4 regions of the Fructilactobacillus hinvesii genome follow, and region 4 is predicted to be linked to each of the others. Evidence: predicted binding sites of a transcription regulator. Region 4 holds the regulator's gene; each other region holds the start of a gene.

Region 1 (4,712 bases), 470 kb from region 4:
CAATAACCCGACGAAGCGGACGAGCACCCATTGCTTCATCGTAACCTTGTTCCATCAACCAGTCTTTCACATCTTGAGAAATGGACAACTTCATGCCCTTACGAGCTAAAGTGGTGTTTAAGTCTTGAATCATCAAGTCGACGATTTGACTCAAATCATCCTTAGTTAAGTGAGAGAATTCAACGATGGCGTTGAACCGGTTCAAGAATTCAGGACGGAAGAACGGAGCTAACCGATCCATAATGTTCTGGTTCTTGTCTTCGTCTTTACCTAAGGAGTTGTTACCAAAGCCGGCGTTCGAAGTAGCGATGATGACCGTGTTCTTGAAGTCGACGACGTTTCCTTGACCGTCAGTTAACCGACCATCATCCATCACTTGCAGTAAGAGGGTGATGACCTGTGGGTTAGCCTTTTCGATTTCGTCCAGCAACACGATGGAGTATGGGTTCCGACGAACCCGTTCCGTTAAGGTATTACCGTTATCGTTGTAACCAACGTATCCCGCGGTAGCACCAATCATCTTGGAAACGGCAGTTTCGTCTTGGTATTCAGACATATCGAGTCGGATAATGGAATCTTGGTTGTTAAACATATCCTTAGCTAATTGCTTAACTAATTCAGTTTTTCCAACCCCAGTTGGTCCAACGAAGAGGAACGAACCAATTGGACGGTTGCCTTCGTCAAAACCGGCCCGGTTCCGGCGAATGGCGTTAACAACGGCATCCACAGCTTCATCTTGACCGATGATGTGGGATTTGAGCCGGTCGCCCATTCCCTTGAGCCGTTCCATATCGTCAGAACTCATTTGAGAAACCGGAATTCCGGTTAACCGTTCTACAGATTCAGCAATGTCAGCTGGAGTTGCTACTGGAGTTTCTGAGTTGTCAGACTGGTTGTTTAACTTCTTTTCCAGTTCTTCAATCTTAGCTTTGTCCTTAGCAGCAGCTTCGAAGTTTTCGGCCTTAGCGTCTTCTTCCTTTTGTTGCTTAGCAGCCTTTAATTCTTTTTCCAGGCTAACTTTGTCAGTAACTGGGTGTTTAGCAGCTAGGTGAGCAGCGGTCATATCAACTAAGTCGATTGCCTTATCAGGCAAAGAACGCTGTGGAATGTATTGTTCTGAGTAGTCAATGGCAGCCTTTAAAGCGTCATCTGGTAATTTAACTTGGTGGTGGTCTTCGTAAGACTTGCGAATTCCTTGCAGGATTGCAAACGTGGTTTCCTTGCTAGGAGCGTTAACCGTAACATCGTTGAAACGACGAGCTAAAGCAGCGTCCTTCATAATGGTGTTTCGGTATTCATCTTGGGTCGTAGCTCCAATGATGGAGATGTCACCCCGAGATAAAGCAGGTTTCAAGATGTCAGATAAACCTTTACCACCGTTTTCATCGCCAGATGCACCGGCACCGACGATTTGGTGAATTTCGTCGAAGAAGAGGATCACGTTTTTACGTTGTTCAACTTCTTTAACTAATTTTTGAATGTTTTCTTCGTAGGCACCCCGGTATTGGGTTCCGGCTTCCAGAGAAGAAAGGTCAATCGAAATAATTTGTTTGTCTTTGATGGTAGCAGGAACGTCACCGTTGACAATCTTTTGAGCCAGACCTTCAACGATAGCGGTCTTACCAACTCCGGCGTCTCCAACTAAAATTGGGTTATTCTTAATCCGCCGACTTAAAATTTCAGCGGTTTCTTGAATTTCCTTGTCACGGCCGATAACAGGGTCTAAGAGACCTTGCTTAGCTTCATCAGTTAAATTCCGACCGATTTTATCGAGATAACTTTCTTGTTTTTGATTTGCTTGATTTGTTTGGTTAGGGGTGACGTTGTGTTGCCCGGTTTGACCAGGGATACGTCCCGTCCGCCGCATTTCAGCGACTTGTTCTGGGGTTAATTCGTGGCCGTTAACGACGTAACGAGCGTTCGGGTTATCCCCCATGTTGTTAAAGAAACTGTTAAATAAATCATCCATTCCACTGTTACCGAATGGATCATTTCCAAAATTACGTGGCATAGAAAAATCCTTCTTTCCTAAGTTATTGGGAAGGCATTGGATGAATTCCCGGTAGAGATATTTCTATATCTCTATACTTATAGTTTAACCTTTCTTAACCAAAAAGGACAGCGATTAGCTCACAAAAGTCAAAAAAAGTCAAAAAATTAACTTAATTCTTACAGAAATTCACGCGTCGCGGGGGACACGGCCAACTTAATGTTTTAAAATCTACTTTAGTTTGGTAAACTGTAACTATTGTATTTTGGACTTATAAAAGATAAAGGAGATTATCCGTTATGGAAGAAAGTCGATTAGATCGTGATCAGCAACCGAAAAAATCACATCGAACCCGAAACATTATTTTGACGATTATTCTAGTTTTACTATTTGGGGTAGTGGCTTTTGGTTCCTATAAGTACTTTGCCGTTAAAAACGCGGTTAATAATGCTTATAACAGTGCCGGTTTACAAAAAGAGCGGGACACGAGTTCTCTGTTGAAAAACAAAAAGCCGATTTCCATCCTACTGATGGGAACCGATACAGGGGAATTGGGGCGGACTTACAAAGGACGAACCGATACCATGATGATCGTAACCATTAACCCCACTACGCACAAAACTTTAATCACCAGCATTCCTCGGGATACGGCCGTTAACATCCCAGGTTACTCAGATCAATCTCCAGCTAAGATTAACGCTGCTTATGCATATGGAAGTGCTAAAACTGCCATTCAAACGGTGCAAAAGATGCTGAACGTACCGATTGATTACTATGCCTTGATTAACATGCGCGGATTAGTCCAAATTGTGGATCAGGTTGGTGGGGTAACGATTTCACCAGAACTGACTTTTGACTACGAAGGGTACCACTTCACTAAGGGACAACCAACGAAGATGGACGGAAAGAAAGCCTTAGCTTACTCTCGGATGCGTTACGATGACCCCCGGGGAGATTTTGGCCGGGAACAACGGCAACGACAATTATTGGAAGGAGTGGTTACAAAGAGCGGTTCCGTAACTTCATTATTAAACCAAAACTTCATCAACTCGATTGCGAAAAACACACAAACTGACTTGCAATTCTCCGATCTCTCAGCGATTGCAACGGGATACCTGTCGGCTCGTAACAACATTGAAAACACGTACTTAAGCGGGCAGTCTGGAGAAGAAATTCAAGGGCAAGATATGGAAGTTACGCCACAATCTGAACTACAAAAGACGACCAACCAAATCAGAAGTAGTTTAGATCTGCCGCAGGCCACCACTGGAGATATCGCTTTAAATTAAAAGGAGGGTTCGCAGATTAATGGAATATTCAAAATTTAAGTATATGCTGTATCACTTGAGCAATTTATTTAGTAGCAAAGGCTTTCTGCTCGCTTTTGCAGTCTTATTTTTTGTACTGGTAGCAGCTGTCTTTTGGTATGACTATCGGACAAATGGTCCGATTTTTTCTGGAACTTTAAAACAGGGTCAGCACGGGCGGAAAAATAACATTCGGAAAGAAATTTGGCTGGCAATCATTCCGTTACTGTTGTTAGTTCTTTTTGTCGGGGGTAAAAAGGGCTTGGCAAAGGTTGACCCACCAAGCGAGTTAATTCCAAGTAAACAAATTAAGTTAGCGACGACGGGACACGTAGCTTCAATTGATGGAGAAAATGGGAAAGTGGCAATCGTTACCAATGATCGGCATGAAGATAATCCCATTATTGCTAAAGTGAATAATCGCCCGGTTTCTCCTCACGATCCTTTGATTGTTTCATATGGAGGGACTCACCTTACTAACAAAGAGTTATTAGCGTTGAATACAGGTGATCAGGTTAAAATTATGGTGCACCCATTTACCTGGAAATATAAAAATCATGCCCAGTTTAATGGCTCCAAAGATGCTCAAAAGCAATTGGATTTATTAAATGAGGGAAAAGTGAACGGAGAAGTTAAAAAAGATAAGTCGAAGCCAAAACTTAAACCAACTCCGAAACCAACCACTGGTCTCACCGCTGGAAGTCCAGCCACGACAACCACTGGAACTGGAATGACCAGTTCTAATTATGGCTATGATGGAACAGCGGGCAGTACTTATTAATTTAAACCGAGTTAAAGGAGTTGATTTCAATTAAAGCCAAAGTTTTGGTCGCCACTCATAAAGATGCACCAATGCCTAAAGATCCGGTTTATCTGCCCATTTTGGTCGGAGCAGATCGAAACTTTAAGGGGCAAAAGGGGTATCAACTAGACAATACGGGAACGAACATTTCTCGGTTAAATCCGAACTATAACGAATTAACGGCCGTTTACTGGGCTTTTAAGAACCTGCCAGATGTTGATGCTGTGGGTTTAGTTCACTACCGACGGCTTTTTAGTAAGACGCATAAGCGTGATTTGGAGCATGTTTTAACTTCGGCAGAGGTGGCTGAGTTATTAGAAAAAGCACCAGTAGTTTTACCTAAGAAACGGCACTACGTGATTGAAACGATTTACTCTCATTACGTTCATTCCCATCATGAGCAACCCTTAATTAATTTGAGAAATGTAATTAAGCAGGACTATCCTGACTATTTGTCCTCGTTTGATCAAGTGCTTAATCGTCGGTCGGCCCACATGTTTAACATGTTCATCATGAAGAAAACTGCCTTTGATGACTATTGTGAGTTCATTTTCCCCGTTTTATTTAAAGTGCAGGAACAAACGGACATCTCTAATTATTCCGTCCAAGAGGC
Region 2 (4,712 bases), 120 kb from region 4:
AACTCAGGAATAAAGGTGGGATTCACCACCACAATTTGATCCATTCGTTTGTAAAAAGCAATCACGTACTTATAAAAAAGTTGTTTAATAACCGGCGGTAGCTGTAGGCTTTCTTCTAAGGTTTCAGGAAGAAAATGGACGTAACCAATTTTACGTCCCCGCCGTTTACTAAAGGTTGATAAATAAAACGTTGGATTAATCGTGTGATAGTGACTAAGGTCAGCTCGATCATACTGGTTAATCTCAAGTTGAAATTCAGTGGGAAAGCGCTCACGTAGCAACCGAATTAATTCCAGGTAGGCACTTCCTACTCCCTGACCTTTCACCTTAGTGGCCGTTGAGAACATATCAATTTTGAGCATGATAATTTGACTCCTTATCGTCGGTCCCTACGTAACGAGTAATGACGTCTTGATAAAAAACTAATACCTGTTCCACAAAATAATCTGCTGAAATGTCATGCAGCTTACGGCGCCGTAACTCTGGCTGATCTGGATAGTCTGCAAGATGTTGCAGGTAATTAATTACCTCCTGACTAAACTCAGCTAGGGTGGTAAACGTCATCCCTAACGACGGATCCGTAATTAAATCATCCGTGTAGGGACTGGCAGCCACTACCACCTTAGTATCAGCCGCCATGGCTTCAATATAGGTTAATCCCTGGGATTCAGAGTTTGAGGTTGAAACAAACAAATCTGCCATTTTATAATAAGCATTCACCTTTTGGTTATTAATTTCACCGGTAAAGGTGACGTGTTGTTGGAGTCCCAAACGAGCGACTTGATCGTGTAAATCTTGAGCAGCTGGTCCATCTCCAACAATTACGAGGTGGGCCGTCGGAATCGCTTCTAAAATGGAAGGCATCTGACCAATCAAAGTATCAATGTCTTTTTCGTATGCCAATCGACTTAATGATAATAAAACCGGCTGCGTTGGGGTTAATCCTAGTTGTTTCCGAATATCGACAGAACTTTTAGCTTCATAATGATTTAAATCAACTCCAGTTGGAATAATGCGAATGGGGCTCTTAACGCCGTAATCGGTCAGTTTATCCAAAACGCGTTTACTAGGGGCCACAATTCCATCTAAATGGCGACAAAAAGCTAATGTTCCTTCTTTCACGTGGATCGGCTTTAATAAATGACCGTTAGCAACGTAGTGCAGGTAATCCTCATACATCGTGTGATAAGTATGGACACAAGGAATGTTCAAGTTTCTGGCTACGAACTTTCCAATCATGCCCATCGAAAATTCCGTCTGCGTATGAACCAAATCTAGGTCAAGCTTTTTCGCAATTTGAGTGGCCTGAAAAAGCCCTCGAACCGCAATTCGACGTTCTGTAAATGAGATAAAGGGAATACTGGAAAAACGATAAATTCCTGCTTCTTGCTCTTCATCTGCATTAGGATCCGTGGTGGTGAAGATATAAACGTGATTCCCCCGTCGTTCTAACTCATCCTTCAACGTTTTAATGGAAGTCGCCACTCCACTCACTTGCGGAAAATATGTATCTGTAAATAAGCCGATATTCAAGCGCCGGTTCACCCTTTCAATTGACGATAAACAACTAAATTATATTGGTTTCAGAGATGGTTTGCAAACTATGTCCCTAAAGAAAAAGAGCTGCCGGAGCAACTCTTTAAGCATCAAATCGACTATTCGATTAAGCCTTCTTCTTTCATGGTTTTAGCAATGGCTTCTAAGGCATCCTTAGCGTCATCACCATCAGCAGTAATGGTAATAACTGCATTTTGACCAACCCCAAGTGACATTACTCCCATAATTGACTTCAGGTTCACCGTCTTGTCTTCGTATTCTAATGTAATGTTAGAATCAAATTTACTAGCAGTTTGCACTAAAAAAGTGGCCGGACGAGCGTGAATCCCAGTTTCTGCAGTGATTTTAAATTGACGTTTTTCCATAATAAACGCACCCCTTTGTTAACCATATTTATACTCTAAGAGTACCAATATATCAGCTAAAATACAAGTTTTTGCGCCTTAGCACAAATTATTAAACTTTCCTTAATTAATTATCCGTGGCGTAATGATACACTACCACCCCGTTCTCAAAAGCGGTTCCTACCACCCGTTTTCGGGTCGGATAATCCATGAAAGCCTGCTGAAACACAAAAAATTGATCTGGCTGAACCGTGAGTTCTTGAATCGTTCCAGCTTGTAACTCTTCTAGCTTTTTTGTAAACGTTTCCTTCGTTGCTTCGATTGGATTCGCTTCCTTTCTTTTTCCTCATTTATTTTACCATAGTTCCCACTCAAATTAGGAAGCGGTGCAAATCCTTGAATCAAAATTAGAGGTGAGTATAATAATAATCACAAATAAAAGTCAACAAAGGTCAAATATGACCATTGATTAAAAGGAGGTTGTACCATGGAAGGACAACAAGGTGCATACGAATTTGGAAATCTTGATGATTTAATTCGCTCCATGCAAGGAAGTAATCAAAACGGAGCTGCCGGAAGCCAAGGCAGTAACGGCGGCAACGGTCAAAAAGGAATTTTAGCTACTTACGGAACTGATTTAACGAAACTCGCTCGGGCTGGGAAACTCGATCCAGTGATTGGTCGGGATGATCAAACTGCCCGCGCCATCGAAGTTTTAAATCGCCGTTCCAAGAATAATCCCGTTTTAATTGGGGAAGCTGGGGTCGGAAAAACAGCAATTGTAGAAGGATTAGCGCAAAAAATTGCTGATGGCACGGTTCCTCAGAAGCTCCAAAGCAAACGGATTATCCAAATTGACATGGTATCGATCATTCAAGGAACCGGAATTCGAGGTCAATTTGAAAAGAAAATGCAACAACTCATCAAGGAAGTGAAGGCTGATCCAAACATCATCCTCTTCATTGATGAAATTCACGAAATCATGGGAGCTGGTAACTCTGAAGGCGGACTCGATGCCGGAAACGTCTTGAAACCTTCCCTTGCCCGCGGGGATTTCCAGTTAATTGGTTCTACGACCCTCAAAGAATACAGAGAAATTGAAAAGGATTCGGCGTTAGCTCGACGATTCCAACCTATTATGGTGAACGAACCGACTCCAGAACAAGCCGTTAAAATTCTGCGGGGACTCCAAAAAAACTACGAAGACTACCACTTAGTTCACTACACGGACAAGGCGATTGAAGCGGCTGTCAACCTTTCGAACCGCTACATTCACGAGCGTTATTTGCCAGATAAGGCGATCGATCTTATGGATGAAACCGGATCGCGCAAGAACCTAACTCTAAACATCATTGACCCGCAGGCCATTGAAAAGGAAATTGCCCAGGCGGAGAAAAATAAAGAAGCAGCTTTACACAAGGAAGATTATGAACAAGCTGCTTTCTACCGTGATCAAGAGAAGCAACTAGAAGCTCAACGTGATCGGGGGGCTCATAATTACAACACTAATAACAACACGGTTACCGAAAATGACATGCAACAGGTTGTTGAAGAAATCACTGATATTCCCGTTGGTGACCTTGAAGACCAAGAAAAAGAACAACTGAAACAGTTGGATCACAACCTAGAAAAACACGTGATTGGTCAAGATCAAGCCGTCTCTCAGGTTGCCAAAGCCATCCAACGGAATCGGATTGGTTTCAACAAATCCGGTCGGCCAATCGGTTCCTTCCTGTTTGTTGGCCCAACGGGTGTGGGAAAAACTGAGTTAGCCAAGCAACTGGCCAACCAACTCTTTGGTTCCAGAGACGCGCTGATTCGGTTTGATATGTCTGAATATCGAGAGCCACAATCAGTTGCAAAATTAATTGGAGCAGCCCCTGGATACGTGGGTTATGATGAAGCCGGACAATTAACCGAAAAAGTACGGCGGCACCCATACAGCTTAATTCTGTTCGATGAAATTGAAAAAGCACACCCCGACGTATTACACACCTTCTTACAAGTCTTAGATGACGGTCGCTTAACCGATTCACAGGGACGGACGGTTTCCTTTAAAGATACAGTTATCATCATGACCAGTAACGCGGGAACGAACGCCGGTTCAAACGTTGGATTCGGTGCCGAAGCCAGCGGCAAAACCCACTCCGTTTTAGACAAACTGGGAGCTTACTTCAAACCTGAATTTTTAAACCGGTTCGATGGGATTGTGGAATTCAATCCATTGAAGAAAACCGACTTAGTTAAGATTGTGGATCTCATGTTAGACGACATGAATCAAAATCTTCAGGATGCTGGCATTAACGTTGCCGTTACCCAACCAGCTAAGCAAAAACTAGTGGAATTAGGTTACAACCCTGCTATGGGAGCACGGCCATTACGGCGAATAATCCAAGAGCAAATTGAAGATCCTACTGCTAGTTATCTACTGGATCACCCTGCAACTAAGAAATTAGTTGCAGATGTCAACAAAGAACAACAAATTCGCGTTACAGCACAATAACTAAAAAATCCAATCGTTGCTAGCAACAACGATTGGATTTTTTTAGTTAATTTAAATTTTTATTAACAACCAAAAAACGGCCCCAATCATCAGATTGGCACTGTTTTTGATTACAGGTTCTTGTCCATATCATACGTTAACTTAGATAAGGTTAACCCCTTACTCATTAACTCATTCATAAACTGGTGCACCCGATCGTGCATTTCGTTGGTCAAACTTTGATTTTGTTTTTCTAAGAAAGCTGGAACATCCGCTTCTTCGAGGTGACGAGCTTGATAAATGGTATTTTCCAAGTGGGTCAAAAACAT
Region 3 (4,712 bases), 710 kb from region 4:
CTGATTTTTTAGAACTCAAGGATCATGGAGCGTTTCATAATGGTCAATTGGTTTCTAACGAATTGATTCGGTTACTCGGCCAACCAAAATTTAATCATTAGGAGGGTCGCGCGATGTCATATGCAAGTGATGTCAAAAAAGAACTGACCCGGTTAGAGGTGCATCGCACCAATGCCAAAGCAGAATTGATGGCTTTGATTCGGATGAATGGAACGCTGACATTATCCAATCAACACTTCTCGTTAGAAGTGCAGTCGGAAAACTCGGCCATTGCGCAACGCATCTATCGTTTGTTGTTGCAGTTTTATCAGGTGAAGGCCAGCGTTGTGGTTCGAAAAAAGATGAAACTTAAAAAGAATAACCTCTACGTGGTCCGGCTCCAGCAACGGGTAGAGCCCATTTTGGATGACCTTGGCATCTTGGACCACTACCAGATTTTAGAACGGGTACCGGTCGAATTGTTACAAGATGACCTGCAGGTTCGTTCCTACCTTCGGGGGGCCTTTTTAGCGGGAGGATCGGTTAATAATCCACAAACCTCACGGTACCACTTGGAAATCTACTCCCTCTACGAAGATCACAGTGAGATGTTAACCGAGATGATGAACCAGTATCACTTGGGAGCCAAGCAGACCAAACGGCGGAGTGGGTACATTGTCTACCTCAAAGAAGCCGAAAAAATTGCGGACTTTTTGCAATTGATTGGGGCAACGAATGCCATGTTAAAATTTGAGGACATTCGGATTGTGCGCGACATGCGGAACTCTGTGAACAGACTGGTCAACTGTGAAAATGCCAATATGAATAAGGTGGCCAACGCCTCAACCCGACAGATTGAAAACATTCAACTGATTGAAGAGCGGGTGGGCCTGGATGCTTTACCGCCCAAGCTTCGGGATGTAGCTGAAACCCGGTTGAAGAATCAGGAAGTTAGTTTAAAGGAACTCGGGGAACTGGTGGAAAATGGGCCCATCTCTAAATCGGGAGTGAATCATCGGCTTCATAAAATTAATGATTATGCCGAAAAGTTACGAGCAGAACTCTAAAAATGGTAAACAAAAAAGGCAGCGAGAAAATTTTCTCGCTGCCTTTTTGCTAAGCGTTATTTTTTATCGGAACTATTTTTCATGATGCCGTCAATCAATCCGTAGTCAACTGCTTCAGGAGCGGTTAAGTAATTATCCCGTTCTGTATCACGGTTAATCTTTGAAAGTGGTTGACCAGAATGTTCTGCTAAGAGTTCGTTAATCATTTTCCGAGCCCGCAGAATTTCTTTGGCAGCAATCTCAATTTCAGTTTGTTGCCCTTGAGCTCCACCAGATGGTTGGTGAATCATGATTTGGGCGTGTGGTAATGCAAACCGTTTTCCTTTGGCACCGGCCGTAGCCAAAACACTGGCCATAGAAGCGGCCATCCCCATGACGATCGTTTGCACGTCGGCTTTGATGAAGTTCATGGTATCGTAGATGGCCATCCCGGAAGTAATCACACCACCAGGAGAGTTAATGTAGAGATAAATGTCCTTGTCAGAGTCTTGGGCATCCAAGAACAGTAACTGGGCAATCACGGCGTTGGCCATGTTATCTTCAATTTCTCCGGAAAGCATAACGATCCGGTCTTTCAGTAAGCGTGAGTAGATGTCATATGCGCGTTCACCTTGTGGTGAGTTTTCAACGACAGTTGGAACTAATGGCATAGTTGAATCCTCTCTTTCTGTTTTAAATTTAATTAGAATTTTTTGAATTCGTGAGTTTATCTTACAATGATGGTCAATCAAGGTCAAACAAAGAGCTTAAAAATCATGTTTAAAAAGTAAGTTTTTATTTTTTAAGCCACTCTTAATGATTTATTAGTGTAAAATTTATAATGTAAAATAATTTAGAAAGGAATTATTAAAGATGAATCGTGAAATTATCACTCTGCAGGATTTTATTGGAATGCAATTAATTTATACTTATGATAATGGATGGGAGTATGAAATTTACATTAAAAATGCCAATAAAATTGATTACCGGATCCATAGTGGTATCGTGGGGGGACGTTGGGTTAAAAATCAAACCGTTAATCTGATAGAACTGGCTCCGGGAATTTTTAAGGTGGTTTGGACGGAACCCACTGGAACTGATGTATCCTTGGACTTCATGCCCAATGAAAATAAAACGCACGGGGAAATCTTTTTTCCCAAGTGGGTTGATGAACATCCAGAAATTACAGTTTGTTATCAAAATGATTATCTTGAGCAGATGCATGAGGCTCGAGAAAAGTACTCCACTTATCCGAAAACGGTCGTTTCTGAGTTTTCAACGATTACCGTTAAGCGGCAACGAGGAAGTAATGATGAAAGTGTAATCAACCAAGCTCCTTACTCAGGAATGGTTGAAGATATTAGAACCAAAAAAATTTAATGGTTGGTCATATTTTTTAGTGAAAAAATAGCTTATTTTTAAAATAAATAAAAAGAGAGGCTGCTTAAGCAACCTCTCTTTTTATTATAAATGCGCCACGAGGGAATCGAACCCCCATCTCAAGAACCGGAATCTTACGTGCTATCCATTACACTAGTGGCGCGTCAAAACACTCTTATTATATTAAACGATTCATACCAAATAATCAACCCCTAATTTAAAAACGGTTTATTTTGCATTCAAAGCCGCTTTTGCTATACTAAAAACCGTAGTTGGCCAGCGACCGGCTACTAATACGGTGATTATCGGTTACCGCTTGATCAGCGAGTAGGAATCACTGACATTTCCTGACAAAAGTGGTAATATAATTACGTATTAAAAATTAGATATTCCTGAAGGAGGAAGCCGATTATGACTACAAAGATTGGTATTAATGGTTTCGGACGAATTGGTCGTCTTGCATTCCGTCGGATTCACGAACTTGGCGCTGAAGGGATCGAAGTTGCTGCAATTAACGACTTAACTACCCCTTCAATGTTGGCTTACTTATTGAAGTATGACTCTGTTCACGGTCGTTTCCCTGGTAAAGTTGAATCAACTGAAGATGCAATCATCGTTGATGGTAAGCGCATTCCTGTTTACGCAGAACGTGATGCTAAGAACATTCCTTGGGTTAAGAACGATGGTGTTGACTTCGTACTTGAATGTACTGGTTTCTACACTTCCAAAGAAAAATCACAAGCTCACTTGGACGCTGGTGCAAAACGAGTATTGATTTCAGCTCCTGCTGGTGACATTACTACTGTTGTTCCTGGTGTTAACTTGGATGTCTTGAGCCAAGACGATAAGATCGTTTCTGCTGGTTCATGTACTACTAGTTGTTTAGCACCTATGGCTTACTGGTTAAACAAAGACTTCGGTGTTAAGGTTGGTACTATGACCACTGTCCACGCTTACACTGCTACTCAAGCATTGCAAGATGGTCCACGGAGTGCTAAGTTTGCTAACAACCGTGCTGCTGCCGTTAACACGATTCCTCACAGTTCTGGTGCTGCTAAAGCTATTGGTTTAGTTATCCCAGAACTTGATGGTGCTTTGAAGGGTCACGCACAACGGGTTGCTACTATCGATGGTTCCTTAACTGAATTAGTAACTGTTCTAGACAAGAACGTTACGGTTGACGAAGTTAACGACGCTATGAAGAGCCACGAAAACGAAGCCTTTGGTTACAACGACGACTTCATCGTATCTTCAGACATCGTTGATGATGACCACGGTTCCATTTTCGATCCTAACCAAACTGAAATCGTTGAAAACGATGGTTTACAATTAGTTAAGACGGTCGCTTGGTACGATAACGAATGGGGTTTCACTTGCAACATGGTTCGGACTTTACTTAAGTTCGCTACGATGTAATTTAACCACTAGTTCAATGAACTGTATGTGATTGAAAAGGCGGAGGAGGGGAAACCTCCCCCGCTTTTTTACTAATCAAGGGATCAAGAGGAGGAAACACAGCATGAGTAAATTAATCATTGATGATTTAGATCTCAAAGATAAAAAAGTCTTAATGCGGGTTGATTTCAACGTGCCGATTAAAGATGGTGTAGTTGGAGACGATAACCGAATCGTAGCCGCTTTACCTTCCATTAAATACGTGATTGATCACGGTGGCAAAGCCATCTTGTTCTCTCACTTGGGTCGGATTAAATCTGAAGATGACAAGCCTGGATTATCATTACGTCCGGTAGCAGAAAAGTTATCCAAATTATTGGGGAAACCAGTAACCTTTGTTCCAGTGAACGAAGGACCCCAACTAGAAGAAGCCATCGACAACATGCAAGATGGGCAAGTCCTACTAGCTGAAAATACTCGTTACCAAGATGTCATTAACGGCGAACAGGTTAAACGTGAATCTGGCAATGATCCTAAACTTGGCGAATACTGGGCTTCCCTTGGCGACGTTTTTGTAAACGATGCTTTCGGGACTGCTCACCGGAGCCATGCTTCTAACGTAGGAATTGCGACGGCAATGGAAAAAGCTGGCAAGCCAGTTGCCGCTGGTTTCTTATTAGAAAAAGAAATCAAGTTCTTAGGAAATGCGGTTGATAATCCAAAACACCCATTCGTAGCTATCTTAGGGGGTGCTAAGGTTTCCGATAAGATCGGTGTGATTGATCACCTCTTAGATAAGGCCGATAAGATCATCATCGGTGGGGGAATGACCTACACTTTCTACGCTGCTAAGGGAATTGGCGTTGGAAACTCATTAGTCGAAAAAGACAAGATTGACGTTGCCAAAGAAAT
Region 4 (4,712 bases):
CGGCAAGAAGCGGTCACTAATGTAGCGGTGGGATAAATCAACGGCCGCATCAATCGCAGCATCAGTAATCTGAACGTGGTGGTGTTCTTCATACTTCGGCCGTAAGCCTCGAAGAATTTCCTTGGCTTCAGTAACGGATGGTTCGTTCACCTGAATCGTGGCAAACCGCCGTTCCAATGCCGCATCAGACTCAATGTGTTTTTGGTATTCATCGAGGGTCGTTGCTCCCATCATCTGAAGTTCGCCCCGAGCTAAGGCCGGCTTCAAAATGTTAGACGCATCAATGGCTCCTTCGGCGCCTCCAGCTCCAATCAGGGTATGGAGTTCGTCGACAAATAGAATCACGTTCCTACTCGTCTGGATTTCGTTAATCACCTTCTTTAACCGGTTTTCAAATTCACCCCGGTACTTGGTTCCCGCCACTAAGGAGCCCATGTCGAGCATCATAATCCGTTTGTTCAACATGTCCTCCGGGACGGCCTTTTGCACGATCTTTTGTGCTAGACCTTCCGCAATCGCGGTCTTTCCAACTCCTGGTTCCCCGATTAAAACGGGATTGTTCTTGGTTCTTCTGCTCAACACCTGAATGGCCCGCTTGATTTCTTGATCTCTACCAATAATTGGATCGAGTTGCTCATCTCGGGCGGTCTTGGTCAGGTCCTTAGCTAGAGAATCTAGCGTCGGAGTTTGGCTTTCGTTAGCTTGCTTTTCGCGAGCTGCTCCGACGCCTTGGTCCGGAACCCCCATCTTACGGATCGTAATCTTACGAACTTCTTCAGGAGTAGTGCCAAGCCCCACCATAATTCGGGAGGCCACTCCCTTTTCATCGGTCGTCAGGGCCAACAATAGGTGCTCTGGTCCAACCTTTAAGCTCCCGTATTGTTGGGAGATTCGAGCAGCCAGAGCGATGATGTCTCTCATTTTAGGTGAGTAACTCAGGTAGGTTGTAGCTTCAGCATCTAAGTTTCCGTAGCCAACTCGTTGTTCGATTTCCTCAAAAACGTCTTGATCTGTGATTGAGAGTTGCGTCAGGGTTTCGTAAGCAATCCCAGTTTTTTCCAGCGTTAGCGCCAACAAAAGATGCTCGGTTCCCACCGCTTGGTGCTTAAAGCTGCGCGCTTGGTCTTGTGCAATGTTTAACACTCGTTTTGCACTGGGAGTTAATGAATCTGCCATAAAAGCAAGTCTCCTTTCAATTAGCATTCGTACCGTAAACGACTCAACAGAGCCTTCAGGACGTTTGCTCGTACTTTTCCTTCGGTTTCAGCATCAGTAATGGCAATTGCTTCATGAGTTAAGATGGAAGAAATCATGTTAACTTCGCGGGCGGAAAGCATCCCATTATGATAGAGGGTGGTTAGAATGTCTTCTTCGGCTTTTTGGGTAATCTGGGTGCCGATGGAGGTCACCAACTGGTCAAACACTTCAGCATCACTGGCCAAATCAATTTGTTCGATGCGGATGTAACCACCCCCGCCCCGCTTGCTCTGGACCACGTAACCGTCGCGCAGGGTAAATCGAGTTTTAATCACATAATTAATCTGAGAGGGGACGACGTCAAAGTGGTCCGCAATGTCTGAACGACGAATTTCCACTTCCGGCGTGTCCGCACTAAGCAACAATTGTTTTAAATATTCTTCGATTGTATCTGACATGCTGTGATGTGTCATAATCTCATCTCATCTCTGACTAATGTTGACTTTAATTATATAATATCCACAGCAAATAACAAGCAAAGGCCCTCCGTTGGTTTCTAACTATACAAAAAAGTATTGGCTGAAGCCAGCCAATACTTTTCATTGATGCCAATTAAAATCGGGAAGACAGGATTCGAACCTGCGACCCCCTGGTCCCAAACCAGGTGCTCTACCAAGCTGAGCTACTTCCCGAACAATGCACCTAGCAGGAGTCGAACCTGCAACCTTCTGATTCGTAGTCAGACACTCTATCCAATTGCGCTATAGGTGCATAAATGCCGAGGACCGGGATCGAACCGGTACGGTCATTACTGACCGCAGGATTTTAAGTCCTGTGCGTCTGCCAATTCCGCCACCCCGGCATGAATAGCAAAAAAGCGGAAGACGGGATTCGAACCCGCGACCTCCACCATGGCAAGGTAGCGTTCTACCACTGAACTACTTCCGCATAATGCCGACTAGAGGACTCGAACCTCCGACCTCATCATTACTAGTGACGCGCTCTAGCCAACTGAGCTAAGTCGGCAAAAATAATCAATGCGGACGAAGGGACTCGAACCCCCACGTCACTAAGACACTAGAACCTAAATCTAGCGCGTCTGCCAATTCCGCCACGTCCGCATATTATTATTTTTACAAATGAGCCGTGGCAGGTTCGAACTGCCGACCCTCTGATTAAAAGTCAGATGCTCTACCAACTGAGCTAACGGCTCATGTAATGGAAGATACAGGGCTCGAACCTGTGACCCTCTGCTTGTAAGGCAGACGCTCTCCCAACTGAGCTAATCTTCCATTTCTGAGAATCAAAACAGCTACATCGTTTTGACAACTATTAAATCATAGCATCAGATTTTAAAATCGTCAACACATTTTCTGAACTTTTTTTAACTCCTAATTCAATCTCCCCTTTTCTTACTTATATAAGTTGGATTTTACCTTGAATTTAAGAAAACGGTTGCATTTGAATGTGAAAAGTAACACTTTCAATGTTATAATTTAGCTGTATCTTAATAACATTACCACTGAAAGGATGACAGTTATGACTAAGAAACACCAAAAAGTTGTTTTAGTTGGAGACGGAGCCGTAGGTTCATCTTACGCCTTTGCCATGGTTCAACAAGCACTTGCTGAAGAATTCGTGATTGTTGATATCAATAAGGATCGGACCGAAGGAGACGCCATGGACTTGGAAGATGCCATTCCATTCACGGCCAACAAGAACATCTACTCCGGTGACTACCCTGACTGTAAGGATGCCGATTTGGTTGTCATTACAGCTGGTGCTCCCCAAAAGCCTGGTGAAACTCGGTTAGACTTAGTTAACAAAAACCTCAAGATTTTATCTTCCATCGTAAAACCAGTCGTTGATTCTGGTTTTGACGGAATCTTCTTGGTGGCCGCTAACCCTGTAGACATCTTGACTTATGCCACCCAAAAGCTTTCCGGCTTCCCGAAGGAAAAGGTCATTGGTTCTGGAACTTCTCTTGATACTAGCCGGTTCCGCGTTGCCGTTGCCAAAAAGTTTGACATCGATCCGGCCAGCGTAGAAGCTTATATCATGGGTGAACACGGTGATTCTGAATTTGCTGACATCGACGAAGCTTCCGTTGGTAACGTACCGTTATTGAAGTACGCTGCTGATCGTGGCGTTTCTAAAGACACCCTCTTAGAATTAGAAGATGACACTAGAAACAAGGCTTACCAAATCATCAACAAGAAGGGGGCTACTTTCTATGGCGTGGGAACTGCTTTAATGCGGATTTCACGGGCCATCCTTCGCAACGAAAATGCTGTCTTACCCGTTGGTGCTCCAATGGATGGTCAATACGGTTTGAACGACATTTACATTGGCACACCAGCTGTGGTTAATGCCCACGGAATCGCTGACGTGCTTGAAGTTCAACTTAGTGAAGAAGAACAAACTAAGATGGCTGCTTCCGCTAAGACTTTGAAAGAAACGGCCGAAAAAGGAATGCAAGAAACTGGTTTAGCTTAAATCGGTTCAAAAAAGAAGCGCTTCGCAACTGCGAAACGCTTCTTTTTTTTTTGTCAATAATTAATGTTGGTCACAATAAACTTGTAGTCGACGAACGGCTTCTTCCAAATTACTCATGCTGGTGGCGTAACTTACCCGCACGTAGCCTTCGCCTCCGGCCCCAAAACTTGATCCAGGAATCATCCCGACCTTCACCGTCTTGGCCACGTCTTGACAAAAGGCAGCACTACTCAAATGGAAGCGCTCTGGAATCTTTGCAAAGAGATAAAAGGCTCCCTGCGGTTTCTCACACGCAAAGCCTAACCGCGTAAATTCGTTGTAAACGTAATCTCGCCGGCGTTCGTATTCTGCCCGCATGGAAGCGGCGTCATCCATCCCGTTACCAAAGGCTTCTTCAGCGGCTACTTGGGCAGCGGTCATCACGGAGGTCGACATCAATTCGCGCACTTTCGCAATCTCAGTCATCACCGCTGCTGGTCCGGCGGCTACTCCAATCCGCCAGCCGGTCATCGCATGCGATTTCGACAACCCGTTAAACAAAATTGTCTGCTCCGGTAAATACCGAGCCAACGAAACGTGACGCCCGGTGTACGTCAATTCGCTGTAAATTTCATCACTAACCACCACCAAATCGGTCCTTTTAATCACATCCGCCAGCGCCTGAATCTGGTCTGTTGAATAGCTCCGCCCCGTTGGATTCGATGGAAAATTGACAATTAAAACCTTCGCCCGGGGATGAGCGGCTAACGTAGCTTGTAATCGTTCGGGCGTCAGCAAAAAGCCATCTGGTTGCGTGTTGATTTCCACCAGTTTTCCTTCGTTTAGTTCCACTAACGAATCGTAAACCGGAAAAGCCGGCGTTGGCAATAGAACTTCGTCGCCCTTCCCCACGAAGGTTGCTAACGTCGCATACATTGCTTCCGTCACCCCATTGGTAATCACCAGCTGGGTTTTCGGATCGTAATCTAGGTCATACCGATTTTTTAGGTATCGTGATGCTGCCATCCGGGTAGCAATCC

The links. The regulator CtsR, encoded in region 4, represses protease genes until heat stress. The targets are predictions, from matches to a motif close to TTGGTCAAAAAAGGTCAAANA.
Region 1: a site for CtsR is predicted at 2,093-2,113, ahead of M3M39_RS00710 (ATP-dependent Clp protease ATP-binding subunit). Genes of this name have one in related genera too.
Region 2: a site for CtsR is predicted at 2,340-2,360, ahead of M3M39_RS03560 (ATP-dependent Clp protease ATP-binding subunit). Genes of this name have one in related genera too.
Region 3: a site for CtsR is predicted at 1,766-1,786, ahead of clpP (ATP-dependent Clp endopeptidase proteolytic subunit ClpP). Genes of this name have one in related genera too.

Annotation. Positions count from the first base shown of each region.
Region 1 covers NZ_CP097118.1:144,751-149,462, reverse strand. Annotated here, with positions in the region: gene M3M39_RS00710 (ATP-dependent Clp protease ATP-binding subunit) at 1-2,011, opposite strand, end outside; gene M3M39_RS00705 (LCP family protein) at 2,290-3,279, shown strand; gene M3M39_RS00700 (hypothetical protein) at 3,299-4,078, shown strand; gene M3M39_RS00695 (DUF4422 domain-containing protein) at 4,108-4,712, shown strand, end outside.
Region 2 covers NZ_CP097118.1:732,986-737,697, reverse strand. Annotated here, with positions in the region: gene M3M39_RS03575 (glycosyltransferase family 4 protein) at 1-362, opposite strand, end outside; gene M3M39_RS03570 (glycosyltransferase family 4 protein) at 349-1,533, opposite strand; gene M3M39_RS03565 (phosphocarrier protein HPr) at 1,656-1,922, opposite strand; gene M3M39_RS03560 (ATP-dependent Clp protease ATP-binding subunit) at 2,389-4,404, shown strand; gene M3M39_RS03555 (C69 family dipeptidase) at 4,515-4,712, opposite strand, start outside.
Region 3 covers NZ_CP097118.1:1,321,051-1,325,762, reverse strand. Annotated here, with positions in the region: gene M3M39_RS06765 (gluconeogenesis factor YvcK family protein) at 1-101, shown strand, start outside; gene whiA (DNA-binding protein WhiA) at 114-1,046, shown strand; gene clpP (ATP-dependent Clp endopeptidase proteolytic subunit ClpP) at 1,103-1,729, opposite strand; gene M3M39_RS06750 (phenolic acid decarboxylase) at 1,899-2,405, shown strand; tRNA gene M3M39_RS06745 (tRNA-Arg) at 2,497-2,568, opposite strand; gene gap (type I glyceraldehyde-3-phosphate dehydrogenase) at 2,817-3,821, shown strand; gene M3M39_RS06735 (phosphoglycerate kinase) at 3,925-4,712, shown strand, end outside.
Region 4 covers NZ_CP097118.1:610,384-615,095, reverse strand. Annotated here, with positions in the region: gene M3M39_RS02940 (ATP-dependent Clp protease ATP-binding subunit) at 1-1,176, opposite strand, end outside; gene M3M39_RS02935 (CtsR family transcriptional regulator) at 1,197-1,670, opposite strand; tRNA gene M3M39_RS02930 (tRNA-Pro) at 1,816-1,889, opposite strand; tRNA gene M3M39_RS02925 (tRNA-Arg) at 1,895-1,968, opposite strand; tRNA gene M3M39_RS02920 (tRNA-Leu) at 1,974-2,059, opposite strand; tRNA gene M3M39_RS02915 (tRNA-Gly) at 2,074-2,145, opposite strand; tRNA gene M3M39_RS02910 (tRNA-Thr) at 2,150-2,223, opposite strand; tRNA gene M3M39_RS02905 (tRNA-Leu) at 2,236-2,318, opposite strand; tRNA gene M3M39_RS02900 (tRNA-Lys) at 2,338-2,410, opposite strand; tRNA gene M3M39_RS02895 (tRNA-Val) at 2,417-2,489, opposite strand; gene M3M39_RS02890 (L-lactate dehydrogenase) at 2,737-3,693, shown strand; gene M3M39_RS02885 (aminotransferase class I/II-fold pyridoxal phosphate-dependent enzyme) at 3,754-4,712, opposite strand, start outside.